DNA from 3 places in the Streptomyces sp. NPDC001536 genome. Region 3 is predicted to be linked to each of the others. Evidence: riboswitches for the same ligand, from Rfam matches in the RefSeq annotation. Region 3 holds a riboswitch; each other region holds the start of a gene.

What was found. Region 3 has a riboswitch for S-adenosylmethionine ahead of ACFY0U_RS27205 (ABC transporter substrate-binding protein). Riboswitches for the same ligand answer to the same signal wherever they lie in the genome.
Region 1: another riboswitch for S-adenosylmethionine. It lies ahead of thrC (threonine synthase); the one in region 3 lies ahead of ACFY0U_RS27205 (ABC transporter substrate-binding protein).
Region 2: another riboswitch for S-adenosylmethionine. It lies ahead of ACFY0U_RS18090 (amino acid ABC transporter permease); the one in region 3 lies ahead of ACFY0U_RS27205 (ABC transporter substrate-binding protein).

What each region holds. Positions count from the first base shown of each region.
Region 1 is NZ_JBIAVQ010000004.1:395,744-403,452, forward strand. Features, by position in the region: gene ACFY0U_RS14680 (cold-shock protein) at 196-402, opposite strand; gene ACFY0U_RS14685 (MoaD/ThiS family protein) at 843-1,118, opposite strand; gene thrC (threonine synthase) at 1,149-2,432, opposite strand; SAM riboswitch class I at 2,451-2,591, opposite strand; gene ACFY0U_RS14695 (glucosyl-3-phosphoglycerate synthase) at 2,759-3,703, shown strand; gene ACFY0U_RS14700 (trehalose-6-phosphate synthase) at 3,788-5,194, shown strand; gene otsB (trehalose-phosphatase) at 5,182-6,042, opposite strand; gene ACFY0U_RS14710 (DUF3263 domain-containing protein) at 6,082-6,318, opposite strand; gene ACFY0U_RS14715 (extracellular solute-binding protein) at 6,352-7,572, opposite strand.
Region 2 is NZ_JBIAVQ010000006.1:53,344-61,052, forward strand. Features, by position in the region: gene ACFY0U_RS18075 (GNAT family N-acetyltransferase) at 1-500, opposite strand, end outside; gene ACFY0U_RS18080 (ABC transporter substrate-binding protein) at 520-1,542, opposite strand; gene ACFY0U_RS18085 (amino acid ABC transporter ATP-binding protein) at 1,607-2,395, opposite strand; gene ACFY0U_RS18090 (amino acid ABC transporter permease) at 2,392-3,375, opposite strand; SAM riboswitch class IV at 3,731-3,838, opposite strand; gene ACFY0U_RS18095 (glutathione S-transferase C-terminal domain-containing protein) at 3,878-4,756, opposite strand; gene ACFY0U_RS18100 (putative leader peptide) at 4,866-4,988, opposite strand; gene ACFY0U_RS18105 (hypothetical protein) at 5,077-5,967, shown strand; gene ACFY0U_RS18110 (DUF1905 domain-containing protein) at 5,972-6,259, shown strand; gene ACFY0U_RS18115 (LLM class flavin-dependent oxidoreductase) at 6,261-7,124, opposite strand; gene ACFY0U_RS18120 (glycoside hydrolase family 5 protein) at 7,331-7,709, shown strand, end outside.
Region 3 is NZ_JBIAVQ010000010.1:239,741-247,449, forward strand. Features, by position in the region: gene ACFY0U_RS27165 (bifunctional DNA primase/polymerase) at 1-563, opposite strand, end outside; gene ACFY0U_RS27170 (hypothetical protein) at 665-844, shown strand; gene ACFY0U_RS27175 (VOC family protein) at 850-1,284, opposite strand; gene ACFY0U_RS27180 (NADPH-dependent FMN reductase) at 1,342-1,938, opposite strand; gene ACFY0U_RS27185 (helix-turn-helix domain-containing protein) at 2,051-2,893, shown strand; gene ACFY0U_RS27190 (hypothetical protein) at 2,952-3,308, shown strand; gene ACFY0U_RS27195 (hypothetical protein) at 3,499-4,095, shown strand; gene ACFY0U_RS27200 (antibiotic biosynthesis monooxygenase) at 4,109-4,405, shown strand; SAM riboswitch class IV at 4,451-4,564, shown strand; gene ACFY0U_RS27205 (ABC transporter substrate-binding protein) at 4,929-6,548, shown strand; gene ACFY0U_RS27210 (ABC transporter permease) at 6,552-7,511, shown strand; gene ACFY0U_RS27215 (ABC transporter permease) at 7,508-7,709, shown strand, end outside.

The sequences.
Region 1 (7,709 bases), on a different contig from region 3:
TTCAGAGTGCTAACGCCAATGATTAGCACTCGGCATGGTCGAGTGCAAGCGCCTCTCAGGGATCGACCAGGTGCCGCAGGGTCTCCGCGCAGGCCGTGAGGGGTCCGGGCACGCCGAAGGGCCCGCACCCATGACTCCCCATGAGGTGCGGGCCCTTCGAAGAAGAACGTCGCTGCTAATCAGTCGGCGCGTGCTTCAGCCGGTCGCCAGTCGGACCATGTCCGCCTGCGGCCCCTTCTGGCCCTGCGAGATCTCGAAATCGACCCGCTGACCCTCTTCCAGGGTGCGGTATCCGTCCATCTGAATCGCGCTGTAGTGGACGAAAACATCCGCACCACCGTCGACCGCGATGAAGCCGTACCCCTTCTCCGCGTTGAACCACTTGACGGTGCCCTGAGCCATGCCTAACTCCCCTATTACTGGCCCTTGCACAGATCCACACTTCGCGGATCCGGGTCAGACCTCACCCCCCACGGATTGGGGGCGTGCGCCGGAACGCGTCGACCGCGGCTGAATGTATCTGTCCAACTGCCGTCTGCAACAGGTCAATCGGACGAGAATTCTGGACGCGAAGGGTCCGGAATGTAGTGAGAATTCGCCCGAATTCTGGGCAAGTCGGGCTCCACAAAAGGAACAAAGCTCACAAAAGAACCGCACACTTTGGCTACTTCTCGTCGCATCCGGAGCGAGAACTCATATGCGGGTGGCATGGGGAGTGGAGCAGGTTCCCCAACTGTACCGCGCTCAACCATAGAGAATTGCCCCCTCCGCTTCTCTCACGGAGGGGGCAATTCGATGAACTCTTGGTAATCGGCCTTACCGAGGGTAACGACCGGGCCCGGTCAGCCTCCGGCGACGGCCGGAATGATGGAGACGCCGGCCCCGTCCGGAGTGGCCGTCTCCAGGCCCTGCTCGAAGCGGACGTCGTCGTCGTTGACGTACACGTTGACGAAGCGGCGCAGCTTGCCCTGGTCGTCGAGGACGCGGGCGGCGATACCGGTGTGGTTCTTCTCCAGGTCGGCGATGACCTCGGAGAGGGTCGCGCCCTCGGCGGCGACCTCGGCCTGCCCGCCCGTGTAGGTGCGCAGGATGGTGGGGATGCGGACGTTGACGCTCACGGTTGAACCTCCGGTCGGGGTTGCGGGGGCCTAGACGAGGCCGGCCTCGCGGAACGAGTCAAGGGTGGGGCGGATGGTCGCGGTGAGTCCCGTACCCGCCACCGCGTCCAGGGTCTTCAGTCCGTCGCCGGTGTTCAGCACAACGGTCGTCAGCGTCGGGTCCAGCAGGCCCTTCTCGATCAGCTTCCTGGTGACACCGACCGTCACACCGCCCGCGGTCTCCGCGAAGATGCCCTCGGTCCGCGCGAGCAGCTTGATCGCGTCGACGACCTGCTCGTCGTTGACGTCCTCCACCGCACCGCCGGTACGGCGCGCGATGTCCAGGACGTACGGCCCGTCCGCCGGGTTGCCGATGGCGAGGGACTTGGCGATGGTGTTCGGCTTCTGCGGCCGCACCACGTCGTGGCCCGCCTTGTAGGCGACGGACACCGGCGAGCAGCCCTCGGCCTGGGCACCGAAGATCTTGTACGGCTTGTCCTCGACGAGCCCGAGCCTGATCAGCTCCTGGAGCCCCTTGTCGATCTTGGTGAGCTGCGAACCGGAGGCAATGGGCACGACCAGCTGGTCGGGAAGCTGCCAGCCGAGCTGCTCGCAGATCTCGTACGCCAGGGTCTTGGAGCCCTCGGCGTAGTAGGGCCGCAGGTTGACGTTGACGAAGCCCCAGCCCTCGCCGGCCGGGTCGCCGATCAGCTCGGAGCAGAAGCGGTTCACGTCGTCGTAGTTGCCCTCGATGCCGACGAGCTCGCCGCCGTAGATCGCGGCCATGACGACCTTGCCCTGCTCCAGGTCGTGCGGGATGAACACGCAGGACCGGAAGCCGGCGCGGGCGGCGGCGGCGCCGACGGCACCGGCCAGGTTGCCCGTGGAGGAGCAGGACAGCGTGGTGAAGCCGAAGGCGCGCGCGGCCTCCAGGGCCTGGGCGACGACACGGTCCTTGAAGGAGTGCGTCGGGTTACCGGAGTCGTCCTTCACATACAAACCGCCGGTGACACCGAGCTCGCGGGCCAGGTTGTCGGCCTTCACGAGCTGGGTCCAGCCCGGGTTGATGTTGGGCTTGTCGGCCACGTCCGCGGGGACGGGCAGCAGCGGCGCGTAGCGCCAGATGTTCGCGGGTCCCGCCTCGATCTGCTTGCGGAGCTCCTCGGTGTCGTAGGCCGAGAAGTCATAGGCGATCTCGAGCGGGCCGAAACACTCCTCGCACGCGAAGACCGGGCCGAGGGGTACGCGGTGACCGCACTCGCGGCAGCTGAGCGCCGCGGCCGGGCCGAGGTCTACGGTGGTTTCGGTGGTGCTTGCAACTGTCTGCGCAGCCATGAGAGGCGAGGCCCTTTCTCCTCATCTTCCTCACGACGCATCTCGCCGTGAGACGGATTTGGCACCTTCCCGAGTCGGGAGCCTCGCGTGAACGAGAAACCGACTGGAGGGTTGCCGGGGCTTCATCGGGCCGTATCCCTCTGCCCCTCTGGATGAGCGGTATGAAGTTGTGTGAACGGCGGGCCACCCTGGACATGCGATGGTCATCCGCGTTGTTCAAGACTGTAACCGACGACCAGGACAGTTGAGATAGTCGTCCGAACCGCGAGATGGATCACATTGCGTGATCGCATACTCGCCGAGAGAACGCAGAGGAGCCGCGCACTGTGCTGAACGAAGTCGAGCGCTGGCTGACCACCCGCTCCTGGTCGCTGACCGATCGCCCGCTCCACCAGCTCCTGGCCGCCAAGCAGCGCACAAAACAGTCGGTCAGTGTCGTGCTGCCCGCGCTCAACGAGGAGGAGACGGTCGGTGACATCGTCTCCGTGATCCGTCACGACCTCATGCAACAGGTCCCCCTCGTCGACGAGATAGTCGTCGTCGACTCGGGCTCGACCGACCGTACGTCGGAGGTGGCCGCCGCGGCCGGGGCCACGGTCGTCCACCGGGACGACATCCTCCCCCGTCTGCCTGCCGTGCCCGGCAAGGGCGAGGTGCTGTGGCGCTCGCTGCTGGTGACCAGCGGCGACATCGTCTGCTTCATCGACGCCGACCTGAAGGAGTTCTCCTCGGACTTCGTCTCCGGGATCGTGGGCCCTCTGCTCACCGACCCCGGCGTCGACCTCGTCAAGGGCATGTACGACCGCCCCCTGGGCGGTGCGGCAGGTCAGGGCGGCCGGGTGACCGAGCTGATGGCCCGCCCGCTGCTGAACATGCACTGGCCCCAGCTGGCCGGCTTCGTCCAGCCGCTGGGCGGCGAGTACGCGGCCCGCCGCTCCCTGCTGGAACAGCTGCCGTTCCCGGTCGGCTACGGCGTGGAGCTCGGCATGCTGATCGACGCGCTGCACCTGGTGGGCCTGGACGCGCTGGCCCAGGTGGACGTGGGTGTCCGCAAACACCGCCACCAGGACGGACAGGCCCTGGGCCGGATGTCCGCCGCGATCTACCGCACGGCCCAGCTGCGGCTGGCCCGCGGCCATCTCATCCGCCCCTCCCTCACCCAGTTCGAGCGGGGCGCGGACGGCTTCGAGCCGCGGACGTACTCCGTGGACACCGAGGAACGGCCGCCGATGGTGGAGATCGTGGAGTACGCGTCCCGGAAGGTCGCCTGAGGAAGGCCGTATTACGGCGTCCACAAGCCCGTATACGGCGAACCGTACGTTTGAGCGTTTACGGGTCGGGCTAGGTTGAGGGCTATGGCTTCCACGCAGGCTGCCCAGGGTGCCCGGGTACTCGTCGCGTCCAACCGCGGCCCGATCTCGTACGAGGTCCAGGAGGACGGCTCGCTGTCCGCGAAACGCGGGGGCGGCGGGCTGGTCTCCGGCCTCTCCGCGATCGGGTCGGACGCGGACGCGCTGTGGGTGTGCTCGGCACTGTCCGACGGCGACCGCGAGGCGGTGCGGCGCGGGGAGGGAGAGTCCGGGGTACGGATGCTCGACATCCCCTCCGACGTGCACGCGGACGCGTACAACGGCATCGCGAACTCGGTCCTGTGGTTCGTCCACCACATGCTCTACCAGACCCCGCTGGAGCCGGTCTTCGACGCGGAGTTCCGGCGCCAGTGGGCGTCGTACGAGACATACAACCGCGCCTTCGCCGAGGCGCTCGCGCAGGAGGCGGGGCAGGGCGCGGCCGTGGTGGTGCAGGACTACCACCTGACGCTGGTGCCGGGGATGCTGCGCGAGCTGCGCCCGGACCTGCGGATCGGCCACTTCTCTCATACGCCGTGGGCGCCGCCGGAGTACTTCCGGATGCTGCCGGACGACGTGGCCGAGCAGGTGCTGCGGGGCATGCTGGGCGCGGACCGGCTGGGGTTCCTGACGCGGCGGTGGGCGTCGGCGTTCGAGGCGTGCGCGGCGGAGATCGTCGGTGGCCTCGGGGACACCCGGGTCGGTGTGCACGGGCTCGGGGCCGACGCGGACTTCCTGCGGAAGCGGTCGCACGAGGCGGACGTGGACGAGCGGATGGCCGCGCTGAAGGCGGAGATCGGCGAGGGCCGCAAGACCGTCGTCCGGGTCGACCGGACCGAGCTGTCGAAGAACATCGTGCGCGGGCTGCTGGCCTACCGGCAGCTGCTCGACGACCACCCCGAGTGGCGGGAGCGGGTCGTGCATGTGGCGTTCGCCTACCCGTCGCGGCAGGACCTCGCGGTGTACCGGGAGTACACGGCGGAGGTGCAGCGGCTGGCGGAGGAGATCAACGAGCAGTACGGGACGCCGGGTTGGAAGCCGGTGGTCCTGCATGTGAAGGACGACTTCGCCCGCTCGCTGGCCGCGTACCGGCTGGCCGACGTGGCGCTGGTGAACCCGATCCGGGACGGCATGAACCTGGTCGCCAAGGAGGTGCCGGTCGTGTCGGACGAAGGATGCGTGTTGGTGCTGTCGCGGGAGGCGGGGGCGTACGAGGAGCTGGGCGAGGACGCGATCGTGGTGAACCCGTACGACGTGGTCGGCACGGCGGAAGCCCTGCACGAGGCGCTGACCCTGCCGGTGGGGGAACGGGCCGAACGGACGAAACGCCTGGCCGCCGCGGCGACCGCGTTGCCGCCGGCCCAGTGGTTCCTGGACCAGCTGCACGCGCTGGACGACGCTCAGCCCAGCTGAGCGGCCAGCGCCCGCAGCAGCCGTACGACCCCCTCGGGACCGTCGACGACGAGATCCGCGCGTTCCGCCAGCTCGGGAACCTCCTCGCTGCCGGCGCTGCACACCAGCAGGCCGGGGACGCCGTCGGAGCGGAGCTTGTCGACGGCGGAGTAGGCGGGGAGGTCGCCCAGGTCGTCACCGGCGTACAGGACGGCCTCGGCGCCCAGCTCACGGACGTGGTCCGTCAGAGCCACGCCCTTGTCCATGCCGGGCGGCCGCAGTTCCAGCACCAGACGGCCGGGTTCGACGATGAGGCCGTGGCGGGTGGCGAGGTCGGTGAGGGGTTCGCGCAGGGCCTCGAAGGCGGCCTGGGGGTCTACGGCGCGACGGGTGTGGACGGCGACGGCGCGGCCCTTCTCCTCGACCCACGTGCCCTGCCAGGCGCCGATCCGGTCGAGGAATCCGGGCAGTTCGGCGCGGGCGTGGGCGACGCCGGGGTGGGGCGGCGGAGCCGTGATGTCCCCGGTGGCGGCGTCCCAGCGTTCGGCGCCGTAGTGGCCGAGGACGACGAGGTGGTCGAGACCGGGGGTTTCGTCGAACCCGCCGAGCCGTACGGCCAGTCCGGGCGGGCGGCCGGTGATCACCGCGACGGAGGCGACCTTCGGGGCGAGCGCGGCGAGCGCGGGCGCCGCGTCCGGGTGCGCCCGGGCCCGCTCGGGGTCCGCCACGATCGGTGCGAGCGTCCCGTCGAAGTCGAACGCGACGACCGCTTTCCCGGGCCGGGCGAGAATGGCGTCCAGTCCGTCCCGGCCGGCCTGGGTGCCGGGCGTCGGCAGTGACTCGTCCGTGACGTGCGTATGGCTGCCCATACGCCGACCCTAGTGTCTCCGCCCCCGGGAAATCGACGGTTACCTCTCCGACCTGCGTGCGTCCCGGACCCGGCGCAGGCGGTTCACCGTGACCGGGTCGAAGGCCAGGGCCCGCGGATCGTCCAGCAGCGCGTTCAGGAGCTGGTAGTACCGCACCGGCACCAGCCCCAGCTCCTCCCGTATCGCCCGCTCCTTCGCCCCCGGCCCGGCGAAGCCCCGCCGCTCCAGGACGAGGATCGCCCGCTCCCGGGCCCCGAGCCCGTCCTGGTCGTCCATGCCCCGCACGGTAGCCGCAGCCACCGACAACGCCTACTCCCCGCTCTCCGCCTCCAGCGCCGTCGACTGGAGCTCGGCGAGGACCGCCGTAGGACTGCCGCCGGACGCCACCGCGCTCCCTATGCGCTTCTTCACCGCCGCGCTCACGGCGGCCCAGGACGTGCGCCCGACCGGATACAGCTCGGCCAGCGGAAGCTCCTCCAGGAACGGCCGCAGGTCCTTGTCCCGTGCGGCCGTGCTCATGACGTCGGACGCGGACGCGGTGACCGGCAGCAGGTCGTACTCGCGGGAGAAGGCGAGGACGTTCTTCTCGTCGTAGACGAAGTCGAGGAAGTCCCCGACCTGCTCGGCGTGGCCGTTCTGCTTGAAGGCCGTCATCCAGTCGGCCACGCCCATGGAGACCTTGGTCGGGCCGTCGACGCCGGGCATCGGCACCATGCCGAACTTCACGCCCTTCTTGGCGGCCATCTGCATCAGCGTCGGATGCCCGTTGAGCATCCCGACCTGCCCGTTCGCGAACGCGGCGAACGCGTCGGCACGGTTCAGCCTCCCCGGCGCGACCGGTCCGGTCAGCCCCTTGCCGACGAGGTCGTCCTTGAGCCAGGTGAGGGTCGCGACGTTCTCGGCGGAGTCGATGCCGTACGACGCGCCGAGGTTCTCGGTGTAGCCGCCCCCGCCGCTCAGCAGCCACTGCATGGTCTCGGCCTGCGCCTCCTCGGAGCCGAGCGGCAGGGCGTACGGGTACTTCACCCCCTCCGCCTTGAGCGCGGCGGCGTCCGCGGCGAGCTCGTCCCAGGTCTTGGGCGCGCTGAGGCCGGCCTCGGCGAAGAGGGTCTTGTTGTAGAAGAGCAGCCGCGTGGAGGCCGCGAACGGCAGGCCGTACTGCGTCCCGTCGACCTCCCCCGCGGAGGCGAACTGGGAGGCGAAGTCGGCCTGCGTGGAGATGGAGAGCAGTTCGTCGGCCGAGTAGAGGAGGTCGTCGGCGGCGTAGTCGGCGTACGCGCCGATCTGCGCCATGTCGGGCGCGTTCCCGGCGGCGACCATCTCCTTGACCTTGCGGTCGACGTCGTTCCAGGAGTAGACGCTGACGTCCACCGTCACGTTCGGGTGCTTCTTCTCGTACTGCTCGACGAGCCCGTCCCAGTACTTCTGCGAGCTGTTGGCCTTGCTGTCGCCGTAGTCGGCGGCGACCAGCTTCAGCGTCACCTCGTCGGAGTCCGACGAGGACCCGCAGCCACCGAGTACCGCCGTCATGCCCAGTGCGGACACCACCGCGATCGTTCCTGTCCTACGCCGCTGCACTGCCGAGCCCCACATCATCGTCGAAACTTTCGAAAGGTCAGACATAAGGTCTACACCACGTAAGTGGACTAGACCTCTCACGGGTCGCC
Region 2 (7,709 bases), on a different contig from region 3:
TCGGTCCAGCCGGGCAGGTGGAGCCGTTCGCCGGCGAGGGCGACGAGCCGGCCCCGGTGCCGGATGCCGAGGTAGGTGCCGAGGTGGACGGTGCGGGCGAGGAAGGGACCGGGTCTGGTGCGGGCGACCAGGTCCAGGATGTCGGGTACGTCGTCGGGGCCGAGCCGTACGGCTTCCGGGGCGGGTTCGGCCCGCAGCCGGGTGTCGACGAGCTGGACGCCCTGGCCGCCACCGACGACGTCCCATCCGTCGGGGACGGTCTCGACTCCCTTGATCCGTGCGGTGGTTGCCGGGCCCAGCAGGGTGTGCAGGTCGGTCCAGGCGGCCGGGTCCGCCGGGTCGGCGAGCGCGGCGAACGCGTACACGTCCGCCGGATAGCGCGCCGCCCGGCCGACCCGTTCGGCGAAGGCCGCGTGCGGTCCGTCCAGGGCCGCCCAGACCGGGTTGTCCAGGAGACGGGTTCCGAGGGCGATCTGGGGGACCACGACGGCCTTTCTCACAGGGTGTTCTGACAGATGATCAGGAGTTGGTGAGCGGCAGCCCGGGCGGGTTCACCTCGGACTTGGCGACGGCGTCGCCGGAGATGTTCCAGGCCTTGAGCCACTGCGCGTACTGGCCGTTCTCGATCAGGTAGTTGATCGCGGCGGCGAGCGGCTCGGCGAGCCCGCTGCCCTTCTTGGCGGTCGCCGCGATCAGCCCCTGGAGGGACTCGCCCGCGCCGGAGAACTGGCCCGCGATCCGAGTCGCCTGGGGCGTGTTCGCGGTCTTCGTGGCGTGGTAGGAGAGGTTGGGGCTGGGACCGAAGTAGGCGTCGATCTTGCCGCTGTTCAGGGCCAGGTAGAGGCTGTTGCTCTCCTGGAAGTACTTGACGGTGAGGGGCTTCTTGCCCTCCTTGGCCAGCTTCGCCTTCCACTCCAGGAGGATCTTCTCCTGGTTGGTGCCGTTGCCGACGGAGACCGTCTTTCCGGCGAGGCTCTCGTAATTGCCGTCGAAGTTCCAGGTGTTGTCCTTCTTCACCTCCAGGGCGAGGTCGTCCTTGCGGTAGGAGGCGAACTCGTACTTCTGCTTGCGCTCCTCGGTGTCGGTGATGTTCGAGAAGCCGACGTCGACCTTTCCGCTGTCGATGCCGATGAACAGGTTCTCCCAGGTCGACTTGCGTACTTCCGGCTTGAGGCCGAGAACGGCGGCCACCAGGTTGGCGAGGTCGGGCTCGGAGCCGGTGAGCGTCTTCTGGTCGCTGCCGATGAAGCCGAGCGGCGGGCTGCCGGAGGGCAGGATGCCGGAGCCGATGACCAGCGTGCCCTTCTTCTTGATGGCGTCCGGGAGTTGGGCGCTGATGGACTTCACCTCGGCGACCTTGATGGCGGTCTCGGTGGCGGCGCCGTTGGACACCCGGCCCACGGTCACCGTGCCGGCGGTGTCGGTCGTGGTCGCGGCGTCGCTCTCGCCCCCGCAGGCGGTGAGCCCGGTGGCGAGGGTGGCGACGGCGGTGGCCGCGGTGATGCCCCGTATCAGGCTGCGTCGGGTGAACTGGGTAGGCATGACTGTCCTTTGTCACTGGGAGAGATGGTGAGGGTGCTGCCGTGGGGGGAAGTCGAGGGCGGTGTCAGAGCACCTTGCTGAGGAAGTCCCGGGTCCGCTCGTGCCGCGGCTGGTCCAGGACCTCGGCGGGCGGTCCCTGTTCGACGATCCTTCCGTCGTCCATGAAGACGACCCGGTCGGCGATCTCGCGGGCGAAGCCGATCTCGTGGGTGACGATCACCAGGGTGGTGCCGCTCTTCGCCAGGTCCTTGATGACGGCGAGGACCTCGCCGACCAGTTCGGGGTCGAGGGCGGAGGTGGGCTCGTCGAAGAGGATGACGCCGGGCCGCAGCGCGAGGGCGCGGGCGATGGCCACGCGTTGCTGCTGTCCGCCGGAGAGCTGCCGCGGGTAGGCGTCCGCCTTGTCGGCGAGTCCCACCCGGTCCAGGAGTTCGCGCGCGAGTTCCTGGGCCTGTGCCTTGTCGAGCTTGCCGGTCGCCACCGGGGCCGCCGCGACGTTCTCCAGCACGGTCAGATGCGGGAAGAGGTTGAAGTTCTGGAAGACGAACCCGATGCGGCTTCGCTGGGTGAGGATGGCACGCTCGCTCAGCTCCTTGAGACGCTCGCCCTGGCGTCGTACGCCGATCAGCTCGCCGCTGACGCTGACATAGCCGATCTCCGGCTTCTCCAGGTGATTGATGACCCGGAGCAGGGTGGACTTACCGGATCCGGACGGGCCGAGGATGACGGTGACCTCGCCGGGCCGCACGGTCAGGTCGACGCCGTCCAGGACCCGGTGGGCGCCGTACCACTTGTGCACGTCGTGCACCTCGACTGCGGCCGGCGCGGCCTTGACGGTCTCGGTGGTGGTCATACGGCGGCCTCCCTGCGGATGCGGGCCCGCAGGTCGGTGAGACCGGACCGCAGTTTCTGCAACGGCGTCGGCGGCAGGCTGCGGGTGGCGCCCCGGGCGTAGTACCGCTCGACATAGAACTGGATGACGGAGACGACGCTGGTGAGGATCAGGTACCAGACGGTGACGACCAGCAGCAGCGGCACGATGTCGCCGGGGTAGGTGGAGCCCATCGTCTGCGCGGTGCCGAACAGGTCGAGCAGGGACACGTAGAAGACCAGCGAGGTGGCCTTGATGAGGCCGATGAGCTGGTTGACGTAGTTCGGGGTGATGGAGCGCAGCGCCTGCGGGAAGACGATCCTGCGGAACTGGTAGCGCTTCGGCAGGCCGAGCGCGGCGGCCGCCTCGTGTTGGCCCTGGTCGACGGAGAGGATGCCGCCGCGCACGACCTCGGCCGCGTAGGCAGCCTCGTTGAGGCTGAGGCCGATGACGGCGACGGCCATGTCGGTGGCGAGCCGTGACTCGTCGAAGGTGAAGAACGCCGGTCCGAAGGGGACGCCCAGGCTGAGCGTCTGGTACAGGGCGCTGAAGTTGTAGAGGAACAGCAGGACCACGATCAGGGGTATGGAGCGCAGGGCCCAGATGTAGGTCCAGCTGACCGCGCGCAGGACCGGGCTCGACGACAGCCGGGCGAGGGCGAGCAGGATGCCGCCCAGAAGGCCCAGCACCGCGCTGTAGGCGGTGACTTCGAGGGTGATGAGCAGTCCGTCGAGGATCGTCGGCCGCAGGAACCAGTAGGCGAACCGGTCCCACTGGTAGAAGGGGTTGGACACCAGGCCGTGCACGAACTGGGCCGCGAGGACCAGGACGACGGCGGTGGCGATCCAGCGTCCGGGCCGCCGCAGCGGCAGAACTCGCTGTGCTGTCAGTGGCTTTGACGGGATGTCAGAAGTCTGCGGCGCCTCCGTTACGGAGACGGCGGTGCCTGGGGGTTCGCTCATGAGGGGCTCCGGCGGGATCGGATCCCCCGGACACGGGCGCACGGGACGTGGCTACGACGGCTCTGCTACGGCAGGTCGTGGCACACGGGGACGCACGGGAACCGGGGGCTGGGCGGACAACGGCACACCGCGCGGGCGGTGTTCGTCGGGAACGCTGGGGCTGCGGAGGGGGACGTCAGCCCCGACAGCGGGCTCGGCCCGGTGCGGTACACAGTGCGCTGTTCACGCGCAGGAGGTCGACGGCCCGGTCGGCGACGAGAAGGTTCGCGTACGGCCGTACGCAGCGCGAGGCGCGGCGGGTGGCCGTCCTGGCAGCTGCGTACATGTCCGTCACCGTGTCTTCCGGCCCGTGGGGCCCTCGCGCTTACCGATGTGTGTCGGTCCGGTCGTCACCTGGGGCACCCCACCGCGGAGCGAGGGTTGCCGGTCAGCTAGCCAGGGCTTGTCGCTGACGCTCATGACCGTTCTGGGGCGTAAGTTAAGACATCTGCCCGAACGGATGTCAATGCCGGTCCACCACGTGGGCAGTGTGCGCGGCCCAGTCGAGGATCTGCACGGCCGCACCGGCGGCCTCCAGGCCGCGGCAGTGGGCATGGTGGCGACGGGCGATGCCGTCGAGGTCGAGGTGCGCGCCGAAGGCGGGGTGCGCGGCCAGCCGGCGGGCGTACGCCCACAGGGCGGGGTGGGCGGCGATCCGCTGCACGGCGGAGGCGTCCAGGTGGTGGCGGTGCACGGTGTCGAGTTGGACCAGCGTGACCCACAACTCGACGTCTGCGGCGGTGATCTGATCCCGGATCAGATACTCGCGTCCGTCGAGCCAGCGCTCCAGCGAGGCCAGCGTCTCCAGCAGCTTGTCCAGCGCCGCGGCACGCGCGTCCGGGTCGGTGCCCGCCGTGCCCGCCTCCTGTGCGGCCTGCTCGATGCCCTGGGCGCACAGCCGCTCCACCGCCTCGGTCTCCGACTCCGCGCCGCACGGGTACAGCGCCGCACGGTCGCCGCCGAAGCGCCGGGCGAGGTCGCGCGTGATGTCCGGGGCATGGGTGCTGACGATGCGGCCCGACCAGTCGTCGCTGAGCACCGGCCCGACGGCGGCGCCCGTGTAGCGGTGCGCGCTGGCCTCGTAGAGCGGGCGCAGCGCGCTGTGGCCCCCGTCGGGACAGTCGGGGATCGCGTCGAGGAACGTCACGGGACAGGCGTCGTCGAGGCCGAGCAGCCCGTGGACGACGGCGATGCGCAGTCCGTCGGGACAGGCGGGTGACAGATGCAGCCGGTAGCGGCGCGGCACGGCGTAGTGCCCGCTGCGCGCGTCCCGGCCGATCCGGCCCCGGAACGCGGCGGTGGACTGCGCGGTCGCGGCAGGAGCGAGCGGTGTGACGGACATGGATCTCCCCGGGTGTGGGCGCGCGGACGTACGCGCGGCGGAAGCGACGTCGGGCCAGGACAGGGGGGTGCGCCGGTGCGCGGCGGCAGGGGCGCGGGGACGGGCGGGCTCAGCCGAGCCGGCGGATCGCGCTGCAGACGCGCTGCAGGTCGATGTGGCGGCGGGAGGTCAGAAGAGGCGACAGCCGAGAGGTACGGCTCACTCGGCCCACTGCCGACTCAAGGCGCCCCATGTTTCCCTACCTGTTCACTAGGATTCCCATCTGGAGTGTCGATCGGCCGCGCATCGACGTCAAGAGGGCGTCCACGAGGCGGTCACCGATGCCGGTACGGACGTCCGTCTTCTGGGGTGCGGCGACGCTGGCTACTCTGGGAGCGCGGCCGACGATCCAGGCGGGGGCGGGCTCCATGGCATTGCTGCGCGAGCGCCATCTGAACGCGTCCACGATCGGCGCCACGGGCAACGCCGCCGCCGCGTTACGGCTGCTCACCGGGCTGGAGGCGGACTGCCGCACCCGGCTCGGGGACGACGCCTGGTTCACCCTCGTCGTACGGCACGGTGTCGCGTACTGGACGGGCGTGTGCGGCCGGGCACCGCAGGCCAGACAGCAGACCCAGGACCTGCTGGACGTGTACCGGGAGCGGCTGGACGACCACGACCACCGGGCCCTGCGCCTGCTGCGCGACGACCTCGCCCGCTGGACCGGAGAGACGGGCGACGCCCAGGACGCGGCGCGGCGGTACGCCGAGCTCCACCACGACACCGAACGGATTGTGGGCCCGCAGGCTTCGGAAACCCTCCTGACCCGCCACAACACGGCCTACTGGACGGCGGCCCAGGGTGCCCGCGCCCGAGCCCTGGCCGAGTGCCGCGCCCTCCTCGACGACGAGCACCGGGTCAACGGTCCGGCCCATCCGCACACCCTCGCCGTACGCCACAACATCGCGGGCTGGACCGAGGCCGAGGGCGAACCCCGGGAATCGCTGCGCCAGTTCACCACCCTCCTTGAGGACCGCACCGCCGCCCTGGGGCACGAACACCCGCACACCCTTCTCAACGCCTTCCACGTGGGCCGGCTGACCCGGCACCACCGGGACGCGCCGGCCGGGGACACCCGACTCGCCGGGCTCCTGCCCGTCTTCACGCGCGTGTTCGGCGGGGACCACCCCTGGACGCGGCGGCTGCACCGAGAACTCCAGAGCGGACAATGACCGCATGGAGCTCTCCTTCACCAGCCGCGTCGTCGAATGGCGTGGTCCGGCGCCCTACTACTTCCTCCCCGTACCGGACGAGGAGTCCGCGGACATCCGCGAGGTGGCCGCGATGGCCACCTACGGCTGGGGAGTGATCCCCGTCGAGGCGCGCATCGGCGCGACCACCTTCACGACCTCGCTCTTCCCCAAGGACGGCTGCTATCTGCTGCCGCTCAAGAACGCCGTGCGCAAGCCGCAGAGCATCGCGGCCGGCGACGACGTGTCCGTGCGGATGACCGTCCTGCTCTGACTCAGGCGACCGCCTCGGCGAGCAGGTCGATCTGGTCGAGCCCCGAGCCGGTGGGGACGAAGATGAGTTCGTCGCAGCCGCCGGCCGCGAACGCGTCGACGTAGGACCTCACCATCTGCGCGCTCACCGCGGCGCTGCCCGCGATCTGCTGGGCGAAGTCGCCGAGGAAGCCGTAGTAGTCGAGCAGATAGGCGTCCGCCTGGGCTCGGGCGTCCGGGCCCAGCCCGAAGTAGGCCAGCGACAGCTTGCGCGGCGTGCCCGCGCGCCCGGCCTTCTGCCAGGCGGCGTCGACCCCGGCCGCGGCCTGGGCGAACGTGTCCGGCGAACCCCCGCCCATGATCCAGCCGTCGGCGAACTCGGCGACGCGCCGGAAGCTCGCCTCCGTGGAGCCGCCCAGAATGAGTTCGGGGCCGCCCTCGCGCCCGGGGCGTGGCCCGATCGCCCCGGCGAATCCGTACTCCTCGCCGGCCCAGACGCGCTTCATCTCGGTGAGCTGCTCGTCCAGGCGCCGGCCTCTGCCCTTGGTGGACACGCCACTGGCCGCGTAGTCGTCGTCCCGGCCGCCGAGCCCCACGCCGAGGACGAAGCGGCCGCCGGATATCCGCTCCAGCGAGGCGGCCTGCTTCGCGAGCAGCGCGGAGTTCGTGTAGAGCGGCGCCAGCAGCACACTGGTGGTGAGCCGTATCCGGCTGGTCACCGCGGCCGCGGCGGTGAGGGCGATCAGTTCCTCGTAACCGCCGTACACCAGCCGTCCGATGGTGCCGAGGGTGCTGAATCCGGCCTCTTCCGCCCGCCGGGCCCAGTCGAGAAGGGGCTGGGGATCGGTGCCGGGCACCGTGTTGGGCAGGCCGATTCCGATGTCCATGTGTGCCTCCGTTCATGGGGAGCACGGTCGACGCCATCATGCCCTCGTAAGCCGCGCTTGCGGCATGGGTGCGCACACGCCAACCGGCCGGAACCCACCGGGGCGGCGACCGGCGGCGCTCCAGGACTGGACCAATGCCACCCCACCCTCCATGATGACGCTGCCATGACAATACCGGCGTCACTACGTTCCTCGGGATGGTGGCCATGCTCGGATTCCTCGTCAGGGCCGCACTGGCCGCCGCGCTCCTGGTGACACCGCTGACGACCGCCCCCGAGGCAGCGGCGGCCACACCGGGGTGGACCGCTCCCCTGAGCACCCGGGGCCGCTGGATCGTGGACGCCGACGGCGACCGCTTCAAGCTGCGCTCGGGCAACTGGCACGGCGCCAGCGGCACGTGGAACGGATCGGGCAGCACGGAGGACGACGCGAACCACCACGCCGGGGAGAACTCCGGCCGGATGCCGCTCGGCCTGGACCGCGCGCCCATGGCCGAGATCATCGCCGGTTTCCAGGAGATCGGGATCAACAGCGTCCGCCTGCCCTTCTCCAACGAGATGATCCACGACACCCGCCCGGTCACGG
Region 3 (7,709 bases):
CCGCAGGCGGGACAGCGCCGCTTGGTCCGCTCCTGGGCGGCCAGCCGTCCAAGTGCCAGTTGCAGAGCCAGTTCCACCGCGGCGGGCACGAACAGCGCCCCGCTGCCGTCGGGCGGCACCAGCCAGCGCAGCCGCCCGGCCGCTCGGTGCGGGGCGGGCACCGCGACCCACGAACCCTTGCCCGCGTAGCGGATGCCCGAGCCGATCCAGCGGCCCTCCGGGTCCGGCGGCAGGAAGAAGGCCACCCGGCGGGCCGCGGTGTCCACCAAGGCCGGCCCGGGCGGCTGCGGGATGCCCAGCAGAGCCTCCAGAGCCGGCACGGCCAACTCCTCCGGCACGCTCAGCACATCCCAGAACCGGCCGCAGCCCAGCACCGCGGTCCCGCCTTCACTGTGCCACTGTCTTTTGCACTCCCGCGGGTCGGTCGCTGCTGCCGACAGCCATTCGATGGCCTGCCGAGGGACGGTTCGCATGCTCTCCTCCGGGATCCGTTTGCCCGCGCAAGCGGGACGTGCTCCCCCACATCCGGGACGGCCGGACCCGGCATATTCATGCTGGTAGATATTTCTACTGAGCGGAAGGGGTGGCGAACCGTGGCGATTACCTTCGTCATGTTCACTTCTGGAACGGGTGTTCTCCCGCTTGGGGTCAACACCTCAGGCCCATGAGCGTTCTGGCGTCCTGGGCGCGCCTGCGCCATGCGTGGCAAAACTGGCACCCCTTCAAGAAGGATCCGCTGGCGCCCCTCGTGGAAACCGCACGACGGCTCGAATACGGCGCCGGGCCACAGCCGCATGACTGTTGCACCGACGCCGTGTCGGACCGCGGCGACACCGCGCGCTGAAAGGTTCAGTCCAGACAGAACTCGTTGCCCTCGACGTCCTGCATCACGATGCACGACTCGTTGACGCCATCGGCACGCAGCACTTGCACGCACGTCGCGCCGAGCGCGACCAGCCGGGCGCACTCGGCTTCGAGAGTGGCGAGGCGCTCCTCACCCACGAGTCCGGTGCCGACCCGCACGTCGAGATGCACCCGGTTCTTGACGACCTTGCCTTCGGGCACACGCTGGAAGTACAGCCGCGGGCCCACACCCGAGGGATCACCGCAGGCGAACGACGCGCCCTGCCGCTCAGGCGGCAGCGAGCGATCGAACTCGTCCCACGTGGCAAATCCCTCCGGCGGCGTCGGTACGACGTACCCCAACACCTCGCACCAGAAGCGAGCGACACGCTCGGGTTCCGCGCAGTCGAAGGTGACTTGGATCTTCTTGATCGCTGACATCGGCGCACCATAGCAGGGGTCCGGGCGAGGTGTTCCGGGCGGCGGGCGCTGCCCGGTTCAGGCCGGGTAGGGGGTCGTCTCGCGTGCCGACTTGAGCGCGCCCGCCCACCAGGCCAGTTGGTCGAGCAGTGTCTTGGCGTACCCGGGGGTCTCGGGGTCCAGCGGGCGGCCGTCCTGCCATGCCGTGAAGTAGTTGGGGAAGGCGAGCCCGTCGCGGATCGTCACCGCGTGCAGTTCGGTCAGCACGTTCTCCAGGTGGAGGATCGCGTGACGGCCGCCCGCCGCACCTCCGTAGCTGACGAAGCCGACGGGCTTGGCCGTCCACTGGGTGAAGTGCCAGTCGATGGCCGCTTTCAGGGAGGCGGGGTAGCTGTGGTTGTACTCGGGGGTGACGACGACGAACGCGTCCGCGCTCTCCAGCGCGGTGGTCAGCGGCCGCATCCCGGCCGGGCGAGGGTAGTCGTCGCCGGCGTACTTCGGTGACGCCGCGGGCAGGGACAGCGGGATCTCGACATCGGCCAGGTCGACGACATCGACGTCGAAACCGCCGTGCAGGTCGGCCTGTTCGGCGAACCAGGAGGCCACCACCGGGCCGAAACGCCCCTCCCGGACGCTCGCGACGACGACCACCAGCTTGTGCGTGTTGTTGTCCATGCCCACCACCATCGGGGCGCCCCTCAGGTACAGCCAGACCGAGCCCAGGCTGGCCCCCACAGGGCCACCCTCCGCCGGCCGCGCCCCGTCCGGATCGCCCTATCCTCAAGGCATGGGTACGCCGTTGGGGGACTTCATCCGGAGCAAGCGGGACAGCATCCAGCCGGAGACGCTCGGGCTGCCGGATCGGGGCCGGCGCCGCTCACCGGGGCTGCGCCGCACGGATCTCGCGGCGCGGGCCGGCATCAGCGTCGAATACCTGACCCGCATCGAGCAGGGCCGTGACCGCAATCCCTCGGTGGCGGTGGTGAACGCGCTCGCCGACGCCCTCAGCCTCTCCCCTTCCGAGCGCTCCCACCTGCGCTATCTCACGAAGATCACCGGCGGGGAGTGCACCGCTCACACCCGGCCGGCACCCCCGCCCCGGCAGGTGCGCGACGCCGTCCGGCAGACGCTCGGCCTCCTCGAACCGGGCATCGCCGTGGTGACCAACCGGCTCGGCGACCTCCTCGCCCACACCGCCGCGTACGCGTCGGTGACGGACGGCAGCGGACTGCTCGACACCGAAGCCCCGAACCTCACCCGCTATGTCTTCACCGATCCCCGCGCCCGCACGTTCTTCGCCGACTGGGACGCCATCGCCGACGAGCAGGCCTTCGACCTGTGGCTCGCCCCCACCATGGAGAGCTCCGAGTGGTTCACCGCGCACCTCGCGCCGCTGGCCGGCCCCGACCTGACCCGCCGCCTGAACCGGCACGTCGTCCCGCCACGCGGAGTCCTGCGGCTCAACCACCCGGTCGGACGCGAGCTTCGACTGCTTCGGGAGACACTCGAACTCCCCGCGGACGACCAGCAGTTGACCGTGCTTCTCCCCGCGGACGACGAGACAGCCGCGGCCGTCGAGCGACTCCGCCACCGACGCGGACACCACAGCGCGCTCCGGGCCATCTCCTGACGCGTCCGAAAGACCCGGCGCCCGACCGACCGCGCGTGATGTGGGGAAGACTGACCACATGCCTTACCACCCCGGCGGAGTCCTCTTCGTAGCACTCGGTCTCGTTCTCGTCGCCGCCGGCTCCCTCTGGCGGGGCCGGGTGCTGCGCCCTCTCTCGGCGAAGCGGGCCCACTCGGCGGCGACCCGGGACCGCTCCAGGAACCTGCTGCGCTCCGCGGACATGGCGATCGCCGAAGCCCGCCGCCGGGCCACCCCGGGCGAACCGGCCATCGTCACCGTCGGGGACGTGCACCGGGTGGCGTCTCTGCACTACGGATACGTCTCGGTGGACCACGAAGAGGCGGCTGCGGCCCTACGCCGGCGCTTCGAGGCCGCGGACTGCCACAGGGACTGCATGACCGATGCCTTCAACTGACCTCCTCCTCACCCGACAGCCGTCCCTTCCTCGGAAATGAGGTTTCGGAAATGAAGCTTCGGAGATGAAGTCGAGGATGCACATCCTGGAAGACCCGTCCGAACTCTCGCCCCGCGCACAGGGATTCCTGCGTCGGGCAGGCCGACGTGAGGACCCCGTCCGGTTCGGGTCGCCGATGGAGTTCTGGCAAGTGCACGATCACGCGGGGCGACTCGTACCCGCCCCGATGGATCTCCTCATCCGATGCGAGGGATTCGAGCAGAAGTTCGCGGGCCTGCGGTACGAGGTACGCCGTAGCCGGGTCGTGGACGGGGAGCGGTACGAGTCCGTCCGGGAGTGGGTGTACGACCACCGCGGCATGACGACGCGCGCGTGGCAGGACCCCGGACAGGGCGGCTGGTACTTCGAATGGACCGGCGAGCGGGTGTCGAAGCCGTGCCGGGACCTGATCCACACCGACGGCAGTGTGGGCACCGACGTCGACGGCTCCAGCCCCTACCTCGCCATCGCACCGTCCCTCCTGCATCTGATCGAGTCGCACGCCCTCACCGACACCGTCGCGACATGGCAGCCATGGCCCATAGGCGCGCTCACGGCCCCGGCCGTCGCGCTTCTCGACGGCCTGGTGAACGTGCCCGAAGCCTCTTGGGGTTCCTCGCGGTGGCGGCTGTCGGACACCGTCGCCGTTCTGGACCACGACACCTGGAACCGCGAGAACCCGCGCCGTCTGACGCACGTCTGGACTCGTGGAGAAGCCGGACACCGTCAGGTGCGGGCGCTTCTGTGACACCCTGGCGACCGTGATTATCAGGGTGAGTGAGGCGCGCGTCCGTCCTGAACGTTTCGACGCGTTCCACGACATGATCGTCTCCGCGGTACGCGAGTTTCCCGGCCGCTACCCCGGGCTGGTGGACCACGAAGTCCTCGTCGCGCCACCCCATTCGCTGCTGTACGTCAGTCGCTGGCGCGGCGAGCAGGACCTGGTCGAGTACGCCGGCGAGCACTGGCGTGACCAGCCCGTGGTGCTGCCGGGGGAGGACGAGTACCTCGTCGCACCGCTTCAGGTACGGCACTTCACGCTCGCACCGCTGAGCTGATTGCGGCATTGACGTACGACAAGACCGCTCCGTACGATCACGATCGGCATTGAGTGTCAGCGTCAAGCCCTGGCTCGCTGACCGGCAACCCTCCCGCGCGGTGGGGTGCTCCAGGTGAAAGCCCGGCGGGATCACCGAGGATTCCCGCAAGCGCGTGGCCCCGTGACCGGGGCCGGAGACGGGGAGGACCGGTATGCGGCACGGTGGTGAACTCAGCGCCTCCTTCGCCGTCGCCACGGTGTTCTCCCGCCTCGCGCGTCGACGCCACATCGATCTGAAGCGCTCGACCAGCTGCCTCTGTCAGGCCTGACGAGCCCGACCGCGGCCGGCTGACCTCCGTCGCCGGCCCGCCTTCCCCGTGACGTTCCCTGGCCACCGGCTCGCTCGGTGTCGCCCGCCTGTCCCCGTCTGCACAGCGCTCCCCCGCCACCGGCGTCACGCCGGCCGGGGCCGCACACCCATGCACGGCCGTGCCCGGTACGGCACCCCCTTGCCTGGTGACACGAGTAGGAGAAACCCCGCCGTGACAGCACTTCCGGATGTCAGAACCTCCCGATGGGCGCCGCTGACCGCCCTCCTTACCACCAGTGTTCTGCTGGCCGCCTGCGGCTCCGGCACCGACGGCTCCGGCGGCGGAAGCGGCGAGCCCCGGTCCGGCGGCACTCTGACCTTCGCGGTGGGTTCCGACGCCGGCTGCGTGGACCCGCAGCAGGTCGGCAGCAACGAGAGCATCTACTCGGTGCGCCAGACCGTGGACTCCCTGACCGACCAGGATCCCGAGACCGGCAAGATCGTGCCGTGGCTGGCCAAGAGCTGGGACATCAACGCCGACGCGACGGAGTTCACGTTCCATCTGCGCTCGGGTGTCACCTTCAGCGACGGCTCCGAGCTGACCGCTCAGGTGGTCAAGGACAACTTCGACGCGGTGCCCAAGCTCGGCGCGTTGGGCACCCTCGCCCAGGGCTATCTGAGCAGCGTCAAGAGCACCACCGCGGTGGACCCGCTCACCGTCAAGGTGACCTTCAAGGAGCCCAACGCGCAGTTCCTCCAGGCGACTTCGACCCACACGCTGGGCATCGAGTCGTCGGCGAGCGTGAAGAAGACCCCGCAGCAGAAGTGCAGCGACGGTGTGGTCGGGTCCGGGCCGTTCGTGCTGAAGCAGTACGTGCAGAACCAGTCGATCACCCTGGACAGGCGCACCGGGTACGACTGGGGCTCCTCGCTGTGGTCCAAGAAGGGCGAGGCCTACCTGGACAAGCTGGTGTTCAAGGTGGTGCCCGAGCCGGGGGTGCGCGCCGGAAGCCTCCAGTCCGGGCAGGTGGACGCGATCAGCAGCGTCGGCAAGGCCAACGAGGCGGCGCTCAAGGGCGGTCAGGTCACCCTGCTGCGGCGGGCCAACCCCGGCGTGGTGTTCGGGCTGGGTGTCAACAACTCGCGGCCCGTCCTCAAGGACGTGAAGGTGCGTCAGGCGATCCTCACCGCCGTCGACCGCAAGCAGATCGCCGACACCGTGTTCCCGACCGGCACCAAGCCGGCGACCAGCGTCCTGGCGCACACCACGCCCGACTACACCGACCTCTCCGCTGACCTCGCCTTCGACGCGGCCAAGGCCAAGTCGCTCCTGGACGAGGCCGGTTGGAAGGCAGGCGGCGACGGCATCCGCACCAAGGACGGCAAGAGGCTGAGCCTGGCCATCAGCTGGTTCCCCAACGCGGCCACCAACCAGCCCGCGCTGGAGCTGATCCAGCAGCAGCTGAAGGCCGTAGGGATCGACGTGGCGCTCAAGCAGGGACAGGTCAGCCAGTTCGCCACCACGCTCCAGGGCGGTGACTTCGACCTGGTGTGGGGCAACGTGACCCGCGCCGACCCCGACATCCTGCGCAGCTCCTTCTCCAGCGAGCTGGCCAACGTCTACCGTCTGCCCGCCAGTTCGCTGGACACGGCACTGTCCGGACAGGCCGCGACCGCGGACACCGCGAAGCGCCGGCAACTGGTGGACGACGCGCAGAAGCTGATCGTGCGGAACGCGTACAACGTGCCGGTGGTGGAGCTCCAGACCCAACTGGGCGTCTCCAAGAAGGTGCACGGCCTCGCCTTCGACTCGGGCAGCCGTATCCAGCTGCACGACACCTGGATCGGGTAGCGCGTGCGCCGCTATGTGATCAAACGCCTGGCCCAGGCGGTCGGGGTGCTGTGGGCGGCGTACACGGTGTCGTTCGTGGTGCTGGACTTCCTGCCCGGTGACCCGGTCACCGCGATGGCCAGTGCCGGGATGGACTCGGGGGAGGTCGACCCGGCCCGGCTGGCCGCGCTGCGGCACGAGTACGGCTTCGACAAGCCGGTGCTGGCGCAGTACGCCGACTATCTGGGCCGGGCGGTGCGCGGGGACTTCGGCGACTCGATCTCCACGGGCCGCCCGGTGACCGCCACCCTGACCGACGCCCTGCCGCAGACCCTCCAACTGACCGGTGCGGCACTGCTGTTGGCGGTGCTGCTCGGCGGCGGGCTCGCGGTGGTGGCGACGTACACCTCGCAGCGGTGGCTGCGGCAGCTGCTGCTGTCGCTGCCCCCGCTCGGGGTGTCGGTCCCGACGTTCTGGGTGGGGCTGCTGCTCGTCGAGACGTTCTCGTTCCGGCTGCACTGGTTCCCGGCCTTCGGCAACGACGGGCTGCGAGGACTGGTGCTGCCGGCCCTGACCCTGGCCATCCCCACCGGCGCGCAGGTCGCCCAGGTGCTGGCCAAGAGCCTGCTCACCGCTCTCGACCAGGCCTATGTGGAGACCGCGCGCGCCAAGGGCGCCGGCCGCTGGCGGGTGCATCTGCGGCACGCGCTGCGCAACGCGTCGCTGCCCGCGCTGACGGTCGTGGGCCTGCTGGTCGGGCAGCTGATCGCCGGTTCGGTGGTCGTCGAGACGGTGTTCTCCCGCGACGGTCTGGGCCGGGTGACCGCGGCGGCGGTCACTTCGCAGGACATCCCGCTGGTCCAGGGGGTGGTGGTGTTCGGGGCGCTGATCTTCGTGGCGACGAATCTCCTCGTCGACCTCGTCTATCCGCTCCTGGACCCGCGGATCGTGGTGGCCTCGGACAGGAGGGCGAGCTTCGTATGAGTCAGAGCCTTGTCGACGACCAGGCCGAGGCGGCCCTCGGTCTGGCCCGCCCGGTCGAGCCGGGAACCCCGGAGAAAGCGGGCCGGGGCCGTGCCGACGTACGGCAGGTGCTGCGGTTCCTGCTGCGGCGTCCCGGTCTGGTGTTGTCGGCGGCCGTCGTCGTGCTGGTGGTGCTGGCCTCGTTCTGGCCGGATCTGT